2 regions of the Mesorhizobium sp. B2-3-14 genome follow, and region 1 is predicted to be linked to the other one. Evidence: predicted binding sites of a transcription regulator. Region 1 holds the regulator's gene; the other holds the start of a gene.
What was found. Region 1 encodes LexA, which represses DNA repair genes until DNA is damaged. Its sites were predicted from a motif close to TGTTCNNNNTGTGTTCNG; they were not measured.
Positions count from the first base shown of each region.

Region 2: the regulator LexA is predicted to act here: its motif matches at 3,686-3,703, upstream of dinB (DNA polymerase IV).

Region 1 is NZ_VFVP01000002.1:775,457-781,518, reverse strand. It holds gene FJ950_RS08440 (ABC transporter permease) at 1-625, opposite strand, end outside; gene FJ950_RS08435 (ABC transporter ATP-binding protein) at 631-1,410, opposite strand; gene FJ950_RS08430 (ABC transporter substrate-binding protein) at 1,469-2,455, opposite strand; gene FJ950_RS08425 (GntR family transcriptional regulator) at 2,606-3,379, shown strand; gene lexA (transcriptional repressor LexA) at 3,790-4,533, shown strand; partial or broken gene FJ950_RS08415 (ComEC/Rec2 family competence protein) at 4,527-6,062, opposite strand, start outside.
Region 2 is NZ_VFVP01000007.1:232,262-238,323, forward strand. It holds gene FJ950_RS19735 (hypothetical protein) at 1-95, opposite strand, end outside; gene FJ950_RS19740 (alpha/beta fold hydrolase) at 522-2,351, shown strand; gene dinB (DNA polymerase IV) at 2,406-3,653, opposite strand; gene FJ950_RS19750 (helix-turn-helix domain-containing protein) at 3,812-4,228, opposite strand; gene FJ950_RS19755 (NmrA family NAD(P)-binding protein) at 4,339-5,217, shown strand; gene FJ950_RS19760 (dihydrofolate reductase family protein) at 5,255-5,842, shown strand; gene FJ950_RS19765 (SDR family oxidoreductase) at 5,966-6,062, shown strand, end outside.

The DNA of each region.
Region 1 (6,062 bases):
TCAGCGCACCGCTTGACGCCGAAAAAGCGCTGGCCAGCCCGACACCGCCTATGGTCGCGGCCCAGACATTGATGCCTTGCGCCTCGGCCATGTCAGGATTGGCGCCCACGGCGCGCACGGCAGTCCCCTTCTCGGTCCTGAAGAACATGTAGAGCAGCATGAAGGCGGCAAGCGCGAGGAGACCCGCGACGACAATCTTGCTGGCGGGGAAACCCGGCCGCGCGAACGGCACCCAGTCGAACACCGAGGGCGAACCGAAGACGGACAGGTTGGACTTGCCCATAATGCGAAGGTTGATGCTGTAGAGCATCGTCATCATCAGGATGCCCGCAAGCAGCGTGTGGATGCGGAAGCGCAGATGGATGAAGGCGGTGCAGCAGCCCGCCGCGAAGCCAGCGACAAGGGCGGCAGCAACGCCCATCAGCGGCGATGCGCCGGCGGCAAGGAGAACGCCGCAGACGCAGCCGCCCAGCGGAAAAGCGCCTTCGCTGGTGAGATCGGGAAAATTCAGCATGCGAAACGGGATCATGATCCCGAGCACGACAAAGGCCAGGATCAGGCTTTGCGCCAGGGTGACCGGCATGATCGCGACGAAGCTGGTGAGAACGTCCCCAACAAAATCCATGATGATCAGCTCGCCAGCAACATGCGATCGGTCTTGACCGAGAAATGGCCGATCAGATCAATAACCGTGACCCTCGCCTTCTCCTGCCCGGCGACTTCCAGGAGCACCCGGCCCGCATCGAGCATGATCACCCGGCTGCCATAATCGACGGCGTGTTGCATGTTGTGGGTCACCATCAAAGTCGTCAGTTTCAGCGCGTTGACGGCGCGCACGGTCGCTTGCATGACGATTTCGGCCGTGCGCGGGTCGAGGGCCGCGGTATGCTCGTCGAGCAGCAGCAAGTCCGGCGATCCGCCGACCGCCATGATCAGCGACAAGGATTGCCGCTGCCCGCCCGAGAGCAGGTCGACGCGCGTGTCGAGACGATTTTCCAAACCGAGACCCAGTATCGACAGTCGTTCCCTGTAGGACGCAAGCCGGGTGGTGTTCAGCCCCGGGCGCAAGGTGCGCTTTTGGCTACGCAAATCGGCCAGCAGCATGTTTTCCGCAACCGTCATGCTGGCGGCGGTGCCGCGCATCGGGTCCTGGAACACGCGCGCCAGTTTCGCGGCGCGCTTGTGCACCGGCATTGCAGTCACGTCGGCGCCGTTGATCAGGATCTGGCCGGAATCGAGGATCAGGGCGCCGGAAATGGCGTTGAGCATGCTGCTCTTGCCGGCCCCGTTGGAGCCGATGACGATGCCGAACTCTCCGGTGGCCAAGGACAGGCTGAGACCGTCCAGCGCGACCTTCTCGTCGGCCTGGCCCTTGTAGAACACTTTGCGCGCGGATCGAATCTCCAGCATCGTTCCTCCCTGACCTCGGGATAGCGGCGCCGACGCCGTCACCCCGGCAGTTCCGATGTTAGTCGACGATGCAGCCGCAATCGGCCATTGAAGCCGGTATCTCGATGCCGAACGCGGCCATCGCCTTGCGCGAGATCGTTGCCATGTGGTCCTTGTAGGCCGGGCGCGACGGCGCGATCGTCTTGGGATCCTTGCCCTTGAGGATCTCGGCGGCGATGTTGCCGGCGTTGACGCCGACCTGCGTGTAATTGACCGCGAAGCTCGCCGGCACGGTGCCGTTACGGACCGCACTGTCATCGGAGTTGACGACCGGGATACCGGCCTGGCGGGCGGCCGCGGAGACAGCGGCGATCGCCGGCTGGATCAGGTTCGAGGCCGGGCCGTAGATCACGTCGGCCTTGCCGGCGAGCGAAGCGATGCGTTGCTGGATGTCATTGACGTTGTCGATGCCGACCTCCACCACCTCGAAACCGGCGGCCGGTGCCGCCGCCTTGATCTTTTCGACCAAGGCAACGTCATTGGCCTCACCGGGATTATAAGGCACGCCGAAGCGCTTGGCGTTCGGCAGCAGCTTCTTGGTGAAGGCCATCACCGCGGCGACGTCCTGCAGATCGCTGGCGCCGGTCATGCCTTCGTCTCCGGCGTCCCATGACGGCACCAGCTTGGCCGCCACCGGATCGGTGACCGCGGCAAAAACGATCGGAATGCCGGAACCGGCGAGCGCTTTCTTGGCGATCTGTGAGACCGGCGTGGTGATGGTGTAGATCAGCTTGGGCTGCTCGGCCTGCAGCTTGGCGATCATCTGCGGCACCAGCGACGCATCGAAATTGGTGTGGCTCTCCGTGTAGACGACGTCCTTGCCCTCGACGAAGCCGTTATCCGTCAGCGCCTTCTTGAAGCCGGCTATGGCGGCGTTCAATTGCGGATGCTCGCCGAAATTGGCAATGCCGATACGGATCTGATCGGCCGCGGCACTGCCGGCACTGACCATCAATGCGCCTGCCAGGGCCAAGCCCGACAACCAAGCGGATTTCGACTTCAACATCATTTCCTCCCAGATTTGATCAGGGCCGCTTGGAAACGCGGCTACTACGGCGATCATGGTGAGTCCGCTGGTCTGTGTCAAACATTATATATAATTGTTGCTGTGACGCACTATCATATATACTTTTCGCCAGACGACGGATTGATCACCATGCTGAATGAAACGAGTTCCACAAAAACGGAAGCCGCCTATCAGCTGTTGCGGCGCGACATCCTGACCACGCGCCTCATGCCCGGCGCCCCGCTCAAACTGAGTGCGCTGCGCGGCACCTATGGCGTCGGCTGGACACCGTTGCGCGAAGCCCTGTCGCGGCTCGAGGCCGAACGCCTGGTCACCGCGATCAGCAATCGTGGTTTTGCCGTGGCTCCGGTGTCGCGGGCCGAGCTGGAGGATCTGGCACGCGCCAGGATGGTGGTCGAGATACCCCTGTTCCTCGAATCGATGGAAAAAGGCGGCAGGGAGTGGGAGGATGCCGTGGTCACCGCCCACTACCGGCTCTCGCGTTGCAAGACGGCGGTCGACGATCCCTCGGACGCGGCCGTCGACAGATGGGACGAGAACCACGAGGCTTTCCATGCGGCGCTGCTGAGCGCCGCCACATGCGACTGGCTGTTGCGGTTCCGCTCGACGATCTCGGATCAGCTGCGCCGGCATCATCGCTTCCTTGGTCTGGCGCCGACACTGCGGGCCGCGGCCGGCCTCAAGGATGGCTATGAAGAGGCAATCGAAGCGCTACGCGAAGCGATTGCGATCGAACACCATACCGCGATCATGGAAGCGGCGCTCGACCGTGACGTCGAGCGGGCCAAGGCGCTGATGACGGCGCATATCGGCTACACACTGCACGTCTATGTCCACAGCGAAGACAGCGGCGCTACCAGATACGCCGCTCGCGCCGGCAGCTTGAAGGCGGGTTCGGGATAACTTCAGCGCTTCCGCGACGCCTATTCGAACGCGCTGGCCGGAGTGCGCCGAACGCCCCGATCCATGGCCGCCCGAAGCTACCAATCGTTGGCATTTTGGTTTCGTTTCGTTCCGCGAATAATGGCTCCGCGAATTATACGTCCCTCCGAGGAGAAGCCTTCCAACTAACTGATGCCAAAGCCTCGTCGGCGGATGGGCCACAGGCCATTAACCAAAACGATTTCAATGCGCCTGCCGACGGCGGAAAGGACTGGTTGCCGCCCGCCGTCGCGGGCAAAAAACTTCAGACCCCTTAACAAATTCATTAAACTTTAAACGGTTGCAGAACACAACTGGAACAGATAGTGTTTGTTCTGGGTTTGTTTTTTCGATTCTGGTTCAACCTTTCGTTCAATGTCTTGGGGGCCGCCATGCTGACACGCAAGCAACATGAACTGCTGATGTTCATCCACGAACGGCTCAAGGAAAGCGGGATACCGCCTTCCTTCGACGAGATGAAGGAAGCACTCGATCTTGCCTCCAAGTCGGGGATCCATCGCCTGATCACGGCCCTGGAGGAGCGCGGCTTCATTCGCCGGCTACCCAATCGGGCGCGCGCGCTGGAAGTGCTGCGGCTGCCGGACTCGATCGCGCCGGGCCTCAATGCGGCAAAGAAGTTCTCGCCAAGCGTCATCCAAGGCAGCCTTGGCCAAGGCAGTCTCGGACGCCAGATCAGGCCGGCCGCTGCGCCTTCGCGCCTGCCCGCGGCCGGCAACGACGACGACGCGGTTTCAGCCGTGTCCATCCCGGTCATGGGCCGTATCGCCGCCGGTGTGCCGATCGATGCCATCCAGCATCAGACGCATTCGATCTCGGTGCCGCCGGACATGATCATGGGCGGCGAGCACTATGCGTTGGAGGTCAAGGGCGACTCGATGATCGAGGCTGGTATCTTCGATGGAGACACGGTCATTATCCGCAATGCCGACACGGCAAGCCCGGGCGAAATTATCGTGGCACTGGTCGACGAAGAGGAAGCGACACTGAAGCGGTTCCGCCGCAAAGGCGCTTCGATCGCGCTCGAGGCCGCCAATCCAGCCTACGAAACGCGCATTTTCGGGCCGGACAGGGTCAAGGTACAAGGCAAGCTGGTCGGGTTGATCAGGCGCTACTGAACCGGCTTGTCATCGGGCTTGTCGGGTTTTTTGTACGGCGGCAGCCCCCTTGCCTCGCGTGAGAATTTTCGCTGTTCGTGCCAGGGCCGGTATGGTCCGTCGACGGCAAATGCGATCGCGGCCCGGGTCGTGGCCGACTGGGGATTGAAGAAGACGGCAGCGCTTCCCTTGCGGGCGAGCTGCCGTTTGGTGACGACGAGAACCAGTGGATTGTGGCAGGCGTCATAGGCGGTTGCGTCATTGACGATGATCAGGTCGGCGAAAGCGCAGGCTTTCCAGGTGGTCTTGCGGTCCTCGACATAGGCAATGATCGCGCCGGAAGGGTGCCTGGCAAGGCACAGGCCTTCGCGGCAGTAGAAGGGCGATCCCGGCGGCAGGTCGGTGGGACTGGCAACATCGAATTGCCTGTCTGTCGTGTCGAACATTTCCGGTTTGACGATTGTTTCGGAGATCAGGGCGCGCTTCCAGTTGTCGGTTGCGAATTCGTTCGGACGTTCCCGGTTGACGGCCAGTTCGCCATTGCCGATCGGCAGCGCGACCAGCCGCGCATCTTCCGAGATCAGCACATCGGGCGCGCGTGTGTGCGACACAGTCAACAGGCCGGCGAGCGCGAATGGCAGCGCCGCGAGCCGCAGCCATGTCGTCGCCATCGTCGCGATAACCAGCGCGACGGTGACCAGCAGCACGGATTGCTGCGAAATCAGCCCGACTCCATCGACCGGAGAGCGCTCCGATATCCACGCCGACACGGCGATCATTGCTGTCAGGCCCTTGCCCATGAGGTAGAGAGCCGGCCAATCCAGTCCGAATGGCATCAACAGCGCGCTGGCGACGGCCAGGAACATCACGACCGACACGATAGGCATCACGGCCAGATTGGCGAACAGGCTGAGCGGCGATACCCGCTGGAAATGCCAGATGGCAAACAACGCCGTGGCGCTGCCGGCGATAATGGACGTCATGGCCAATCCACCTGTCGCCAGCAGGAATTTTCGCGTCAGGAACCCGGGCAGCGATCGCTTTCGCGGCGGTGGCCGCGTCTTTCCCGCACGGTGATCGGCCCAGCCGGCATAAGCGCCAACCAGGGCCGCGGTCGCGGCGAACGACATCTGAAAGCTCGGGCCGACGACCTCGTGAGGCGAGACCAGGATGACGGCGATCGCCGAGATCCCCAGATTGCGCATGGTCAGCGCAGCGCGATCGAAGAACACGGCAATCAGCATCACCGCCAGCATGATGAAGCTGCGTTCGGCCGCAACGACGACACCGGAAATGATGAGATAGGCCGCGATCGAGAACAGTGCGGCGGCGGCCGCGTATTTCTTCACCGGCCGGCGCGCGGAAAGTCTGGAAACAGCGCGAAGGCACCACGCAGCAGACCCATGATGGTGCCGGCCACAAGCGCCATATGCAGTCCCGAAATAGAGATGATGTGATAGATGCCGGTACGCCGCATCGCTTCATTGATTTCATCGGGTATGCCGGCGCGCACGCCGACGATCAGCGCCGCCGCGATCTCGCCTTCAGCG
Region 2 (6,062 bases), on a different contig from region 1:
TGGCGCTGCGGGGCGACCCGGTCCGGAGACCGCGACGTAAGCCAGGGATCGCCGTAAAACAGGAGCGGCCAGTCTGTTGGGTGCGGGAGCAGCATGGTATTCTCCATGACAGTTGTCAGCAGCACCGTGCGACACACCCGTCGGAATCGCGTTCGCGCCAGCGTGACGAAATCGTGAAAAGCGTCGCGCGACGCGGAAAGCCGGTTGAATTGGTATCGGCACCGGTAAAGGATTGCCGCTGAAGCTGTGGTGGATCCGATGGCGCGCCTTCACTGTTGGGTGGGTTCGATTTCGCTGGCGGTGCCGTGGCCCCGTCCTTCACCCGCAAGGCGCGCGCCATGGTCGCCTATCTTGCGATCCATTCGGGGCATTCCCTCTCGCGCGAAAAGCTTGCCGCCCTGCTGTGGGGCGACACCGGCGAGCCGCAGGCACGCATGAACCTTCGGCAGGCTCTTTCTGTCGTGAGGAAGGCTATGCCCTCGGCCCATGGCGTTCGCTTCCTGACCGATGGCGACAGCATCATGCTGGCGCTGGATGATCTCGATTTCGACGTCGCCCGGTTCGAGGTGCTGGCCGCCGAGGCGGCACCCGAGCAGCTTGAGCAGGCCATCAGCCTCTATCGAGGCGATCTCCTCGATGGCTTCAGCCTGAAGGAGGAACCCTTCGAGGACTGGCTGCGGATCGAACGCGCACGGCTGCGGGCCACGGCCGTCTTGGTGCTGGAAAAGCTCGTCGCGCATTACTTCGCGCAGAACGATCTGGCGTCCTGCGTGCAGGCGGCGACACGCTTGCTAGCCTGGGAGCCGCTGCGTGAAGACGTCCACCGGGCCTTGATGCGGGCCTGTGCGGCCCAGGGCCGCGTCAATTTGGCGCTGAAACAATATGAGCTCTGCCGCGACGCCTTGCAGCGGCAGCTACGTGTTCAGCCGGAACCGGAAACGAGGCAGCTCTATGAACAGCTTCGGGCCCGACGCACGGCGTCGGCTGCTCCAGCAGCCGCCGGGCCGGTTGCGCCCGGTGCTCAGGCTGCATCGCCGCCGACCCACTATGTCAAATCGGCTGGCAGCAACATCGCGTATCAGGTAACGGGCAACGGCCCCGTAGACCTCATTTATGTGCCAGGCTGGGTTTCCAATCTCGACCTTGCCTGGGCATCGCCCAGGCTGGCGCATGTCCTGCACCGTCTCGGCTCTTTTTGCCGGCTGATCCGGATGGACAAGCGCGGCACCGGACTGTCGGATCGCAATGTCGGCCTGCCGACGCTCGAAGAGCGTATGGAAGACGTGCGCGCGGTCCTGGACGCGGTCGGTTCGAAGCGTACCGTCCTGTTCGGCAGCTCCGAGGGCGGCAGCATGTGCATGCTGTTTGCCGCGACCTATCCTGAACGCACGGCAGCCCTCATCTTGAACGGGACCTATGCCCGAGGTGTATGGGCGCCGGACTACCCCTGGGCCAAAACCAAGGCGCAGGTGGAAAGAGAACTCGTCGCCATCGAGCGCGAATGGGGAGAGCCGGCCGACCTCAGCAATGCCGCGCCCAGCCTGATGAACGATGCATTCGAGCGCGAATGGTTCGCGGCCTTCCTGCGCAATTCAGCTTCGCCCGCCGATGCGATCTCGCTGTGGTACTGGAGCACCGAAATCGACGTTCGGGAGATACTGGGAGCCATCCACGTTCCAACGCTAATCGTTCAGAGAACGGGCGATCGCTGGGTCAAGGCCGAGGAGGGGCGCTACCTGGCGAGACACATACCGGGAGCGAGCTACATCGAGCTCGCGGGCAACGACCATGTCATCTGGGGGGAAGGCTCCGATCGCCTGATCGATGAGATTCAGTCCTTTGTCAGCGGCACCTTGCCGGCGGCACCCGGCGAGCGTGTGCTGGTCACCATTCTCTGCGTGGACATCACCTCGCCATCTGCGTCCCCCGATGGCCAGGATTTGAGGCGGGGATATGTCGACGCGATCTGCGATCAAGTCCAACTGGCCCAGGGCAGGGAGATACGGCGCAACGCGAATGGCCTCCTCGCTGCCTTCCAGCGTCCGACGCGGGCGATCCAATGCGCCATGGCGATCCGCGACGGTTTGAAGCCATCTGGCCTCGGCGTCCGTGCCGCGGTGCATATTGGCGAGTGCGAAAAGCAAGACGGTGATTTAACCGGCACCGCCATCGACCAAGCAGTGCTGATGCTCGACCAAGCCTTGCCGGGCGAGATCGTTACGTCGCGCACAATCCGCGATCTCGTGCCGGGCTCCGGCCTTGTGTTTACAGAGCGCGGCGGGACGGAAACAGGCGCCGTGCCGGGAGGCGGGCAACTCTATGGGGTCGGTGCAGCGTCGGCCCGACAGTAGCGAAGCGCGCCATGGTGTCGGTTGGCGCGCCGTCGGGGACAGTCCCTTTTCCACTCAAAGCTCCTTTTCCGCCAGTTCCCTGAATGCGTCGGGCACCGAGCGGGCCGCTTCCAGGGCCACCGTACCGTAGCCGACCGCCTGTTTGCCGAAACGCTGGCGGATCTTGTCGATGGCGCGGTCGGCGCCGAAGCGCGCGAGGCCTTTTTGGCTGCCCGGGCGGCGCTTCTCGTCGGCGAGGCCGAGCGGCAGGTCGAGCTGCAGTTCGGCGCTCTCCTCCAGGTGCGAGACCGAGATCGCCAGCAGCGAGATCGTTTTCTCCCGGGGATGCTCGGCGAGCACGCCGCGCACCAAATCCCCTGCGATCTCGGCCAGCATGGCGGTCGCCGAGATCGGCTGTTCCAGCGTGATCGAGCGCGTGACGGCGCTGAGATCGGCAAAGCGCACGCGCACGGTTACCGTGCGGCCGGGGCGGTTCTTGGCGCGCAGCCGGCTGGCGACGCGATCGGCCAGATGCAGCAGTGTCGGCACGATCACTCGCGCCACGGCCGGCTTTTGCCCGAGCGCCGATTGCGCGCCGGCCGAGTGCGCCCGGCGCTTCGTCTGCAGCTTGCGCGGATCGCGGTTCCACGACAGCGCCGCGAGCTTTTCGCCGGCCGCGGGGCCTAGCAGCCGGGTCAGGGCGCCGCTGTGGGTCCGGGCCAGCTCGCCGATGGTCTCGACGCCGATCTCGGCCAAGCGCGCCCTGGTTGCCGGGCCGACGCCCCACATCAGCGAGACCGGCAAATCGTGCAGAAAGGCAAGCTCGGTGCCGGGCTCGACCACCACCAGCCCGTCTGGCTTGGCGACTTGCGAGGCGATCTTGGCCAGATGCTTGGTGCGAGCCACGCCGATCGAGATCGGCAGGCCGAGTTCGGCCCGCACACGGCCGCGGATCACCGTCGCGATTTCCCGCGGGGAGCCGAACAGATGCGTGCAGCCGGCGACATCAGCGAAGGCCTCGTCGATGGAGATGCGTTCGACCACCGGCGTGAAATCGTCGAGCACCTTGATCGCCGCGTCGCCCAGCCGCTGGTAGTGGCTGAAATTGCCGCCGACGAAGATCAATTGCGGGCAAAGCTCGCGCGCTTTGCGTCCAGGCATGCCGCCGCGCACGCCAAAGGCGCGCGCTTCGTAAGAGGCGGCGAGCACCACGCCGCCGCCAACCGCGATCGGCTTGCCGCGCAGCGACGGGTCGAGCAGTTGCTCGACCGAGGCATAGAAGGCGTCGAGATCGGCATGCAGGATGGTGGCCGTCGTTTCCATCCTGTTCCGCTCATCCGCGATTGCTGATAGACAGAAACATATAGTGAACAAACAGAGATCGTTGTCAATTGGGTCTTTGCTGCATCGTGTCCTTTGGGCGTAACCGAGGCGCGTAAAGTGCCTCCTTTTCCACAGGGCGGAGGAGGCAGCGCCACTTCCTAGACAACATGCTCCGCCCGCAGTGCCGCCTTCATCCGTTCCAGCGCCGGCTCGCCGCCGGCCGCCAGTTCGTCGGCGATGCGGGCGAGTTTGTCGTCGGATTTGCGGTGCTTGCTGCCCCAGGCGCCGAGCGTGGCCAGCACCGGCAGGAGATCGATGCCGGCTTCGGTCAGCCGGTAGATCGCCTTCAGCCCATGGCTAGGGTCGTCGCTGCGGGTGAGGATGCCTTCGTCCTGCAGCGTCTGCAGCCGCTCGGCCAATGTGCGCGAGGAGATGCCTTCATCGGATTGCAGGAACTCGCGAAAATGCTTTTTGCCGGCGAAGACCAGGTCGCGGATGATGAGCAGCGTCCAGCGGTCGCCGAGCAGTTCCAGCGACAGGCTGATCGGGCAGCCGGATCTTTCACGCGTCGACATCTCTACGGTTCCATTTTTAAATCACTTTACTATTGACATCGTTCTTTCCGTCAGTCAAATGCTTTCAAAAGTAAATCGTTGGATCGCAACTTGGCCAGCAGGAGGACGTCATGAGTCAGGCCGTCGGGAAAATCAGCTCACCAAGAACCGTCGTGGTCATCGGGGCCACCAACGAGGTTGGCAAGGCGGTCGCCCAGGTCCTGACCGGGCAGGGGCATATTGTGCGCGGCGTGGCGCGCAGCCTGGGTGTCGCGCTTGACGATAGCGACGCGCTCGCCTCCGCCTTTTCCGGTGCCGACAGCGCCTATGTAATGATTCCGTTCGACGTCACGGCGCCCGATCTTCATCGCTTCGAAGATGAAGTCGGCGCGCGGCTGGCGGCGGCGATCGCGAAGTCAGGCGTGCGCCGCGTCGTGCTGCTCAGCGGCCTCAACGCCCATCTCAGGATGGGAACTTCGCTCGGCGCCGCCTTGATGGAGGAACGGCTGGCGGCGCTCGGCCTCGACGAACTGGTGTTTTTGCGCGCCTCGTTCTTCATGGAGAACTTCGCCAAGGGCATGGGCTTTGTCCGGCAGGCCGCTTCCGGCATCTTCATGACGCCGTTCCGTGGCGATCTGCCGATGCCTTTGATTGCCGCCAGCGATGTCGGCCAGCGCGCCGCCGCCCTGCTGGACGCCACGCGCTTTCCAAGCGAGCGGGTTATCGAATTGCATGGCGGAGGCTATTATACCTTCGAGCAGGCCACCGCGATCCTGGGCAGCGCGATGGGGAGGCAGGTCACTTACAAGGCGGCTCCATTCACTGAGGCGCGCGCCGGGATGATCGCCAACGGCCTGTCACCGAGCTTTGCCGATGCGCTCGGCGAAACGGCGGCGAGTTTCAACAAGGGTGAACGCTGGGCGCTTGAGGCACCGTCAATCCGCAACGCCACGCCGACCACTTTCGAGAGCTGGGCACAAGCCTTTGCCCGTGCGCAAAGCGCGGCGTGATCCTTCCTGCCTGGAATCCGGAAACGAGGAGAACCCCATGAAAAAGCTGATCCTTCAGATGCAGATGTCGGTCGACGGTTTCGTCGGCGGCGATGCCGACCATCCCTGGCAACTCTGGGGATGGGGCGACGACATCGGCTGGGACGAGGAGCTGAAGCGTGATTTCAACGCGGTGTTTGCCGGCATCGACACCATCCTGCTCAGCCGCAAGATGGCTGAGGAAGGTTACCTCACCCATTGGGGCAACGCGGCGCGGAAATATCCGGCCGATCCGTTCTATGCCTTCGCCCAGCGTATCGTCGAAGCGCGCAAGGTGGTGCCGAGCGACAGGCTCGAGACCTCGCGATGGGAGCGCACGACGGTGGTGAGCGGCGACCTGCCGCGCGAGGTCAACGCATTGAAGGCGGGTGAGGGCGGCGACATGGCCGTCTTTGGCGGGGCGGGCTTTGCGTCGGCGCTGATCGCGGCCGGGTTGGTCGACGAGTTCCAGCTGTTCGTCAATCCGGCCGTGCTGGGCGCCGGCCGCCGGATCTTCGATGAGGGCGGGTTCCGAAACCTGCTTCTGCTTGGTTCGAAGGCTTATGCCTGCGGCATGGTGGTCAGCCGCTACGCGCCGGCGGGCTGATCGCCGGCGCGCAGGCCGCACGCCGGTAAAAAGACGTTTGGCCGGAATCCTTTGCCCACTTCTCTTCGTCTTCAAGGTGGGTCGCCGGAAGGGCGGCCACATCAATGCTGAATGGAGAGACAGATGATCCTGGTGACAGGCGCCACCGGCCTGAACGGCAAGGCAGTCGTGCGCGAGTTCGCGCGGCAGAAGCATCAAGTGAGGGCGCTGGTTCGCGATC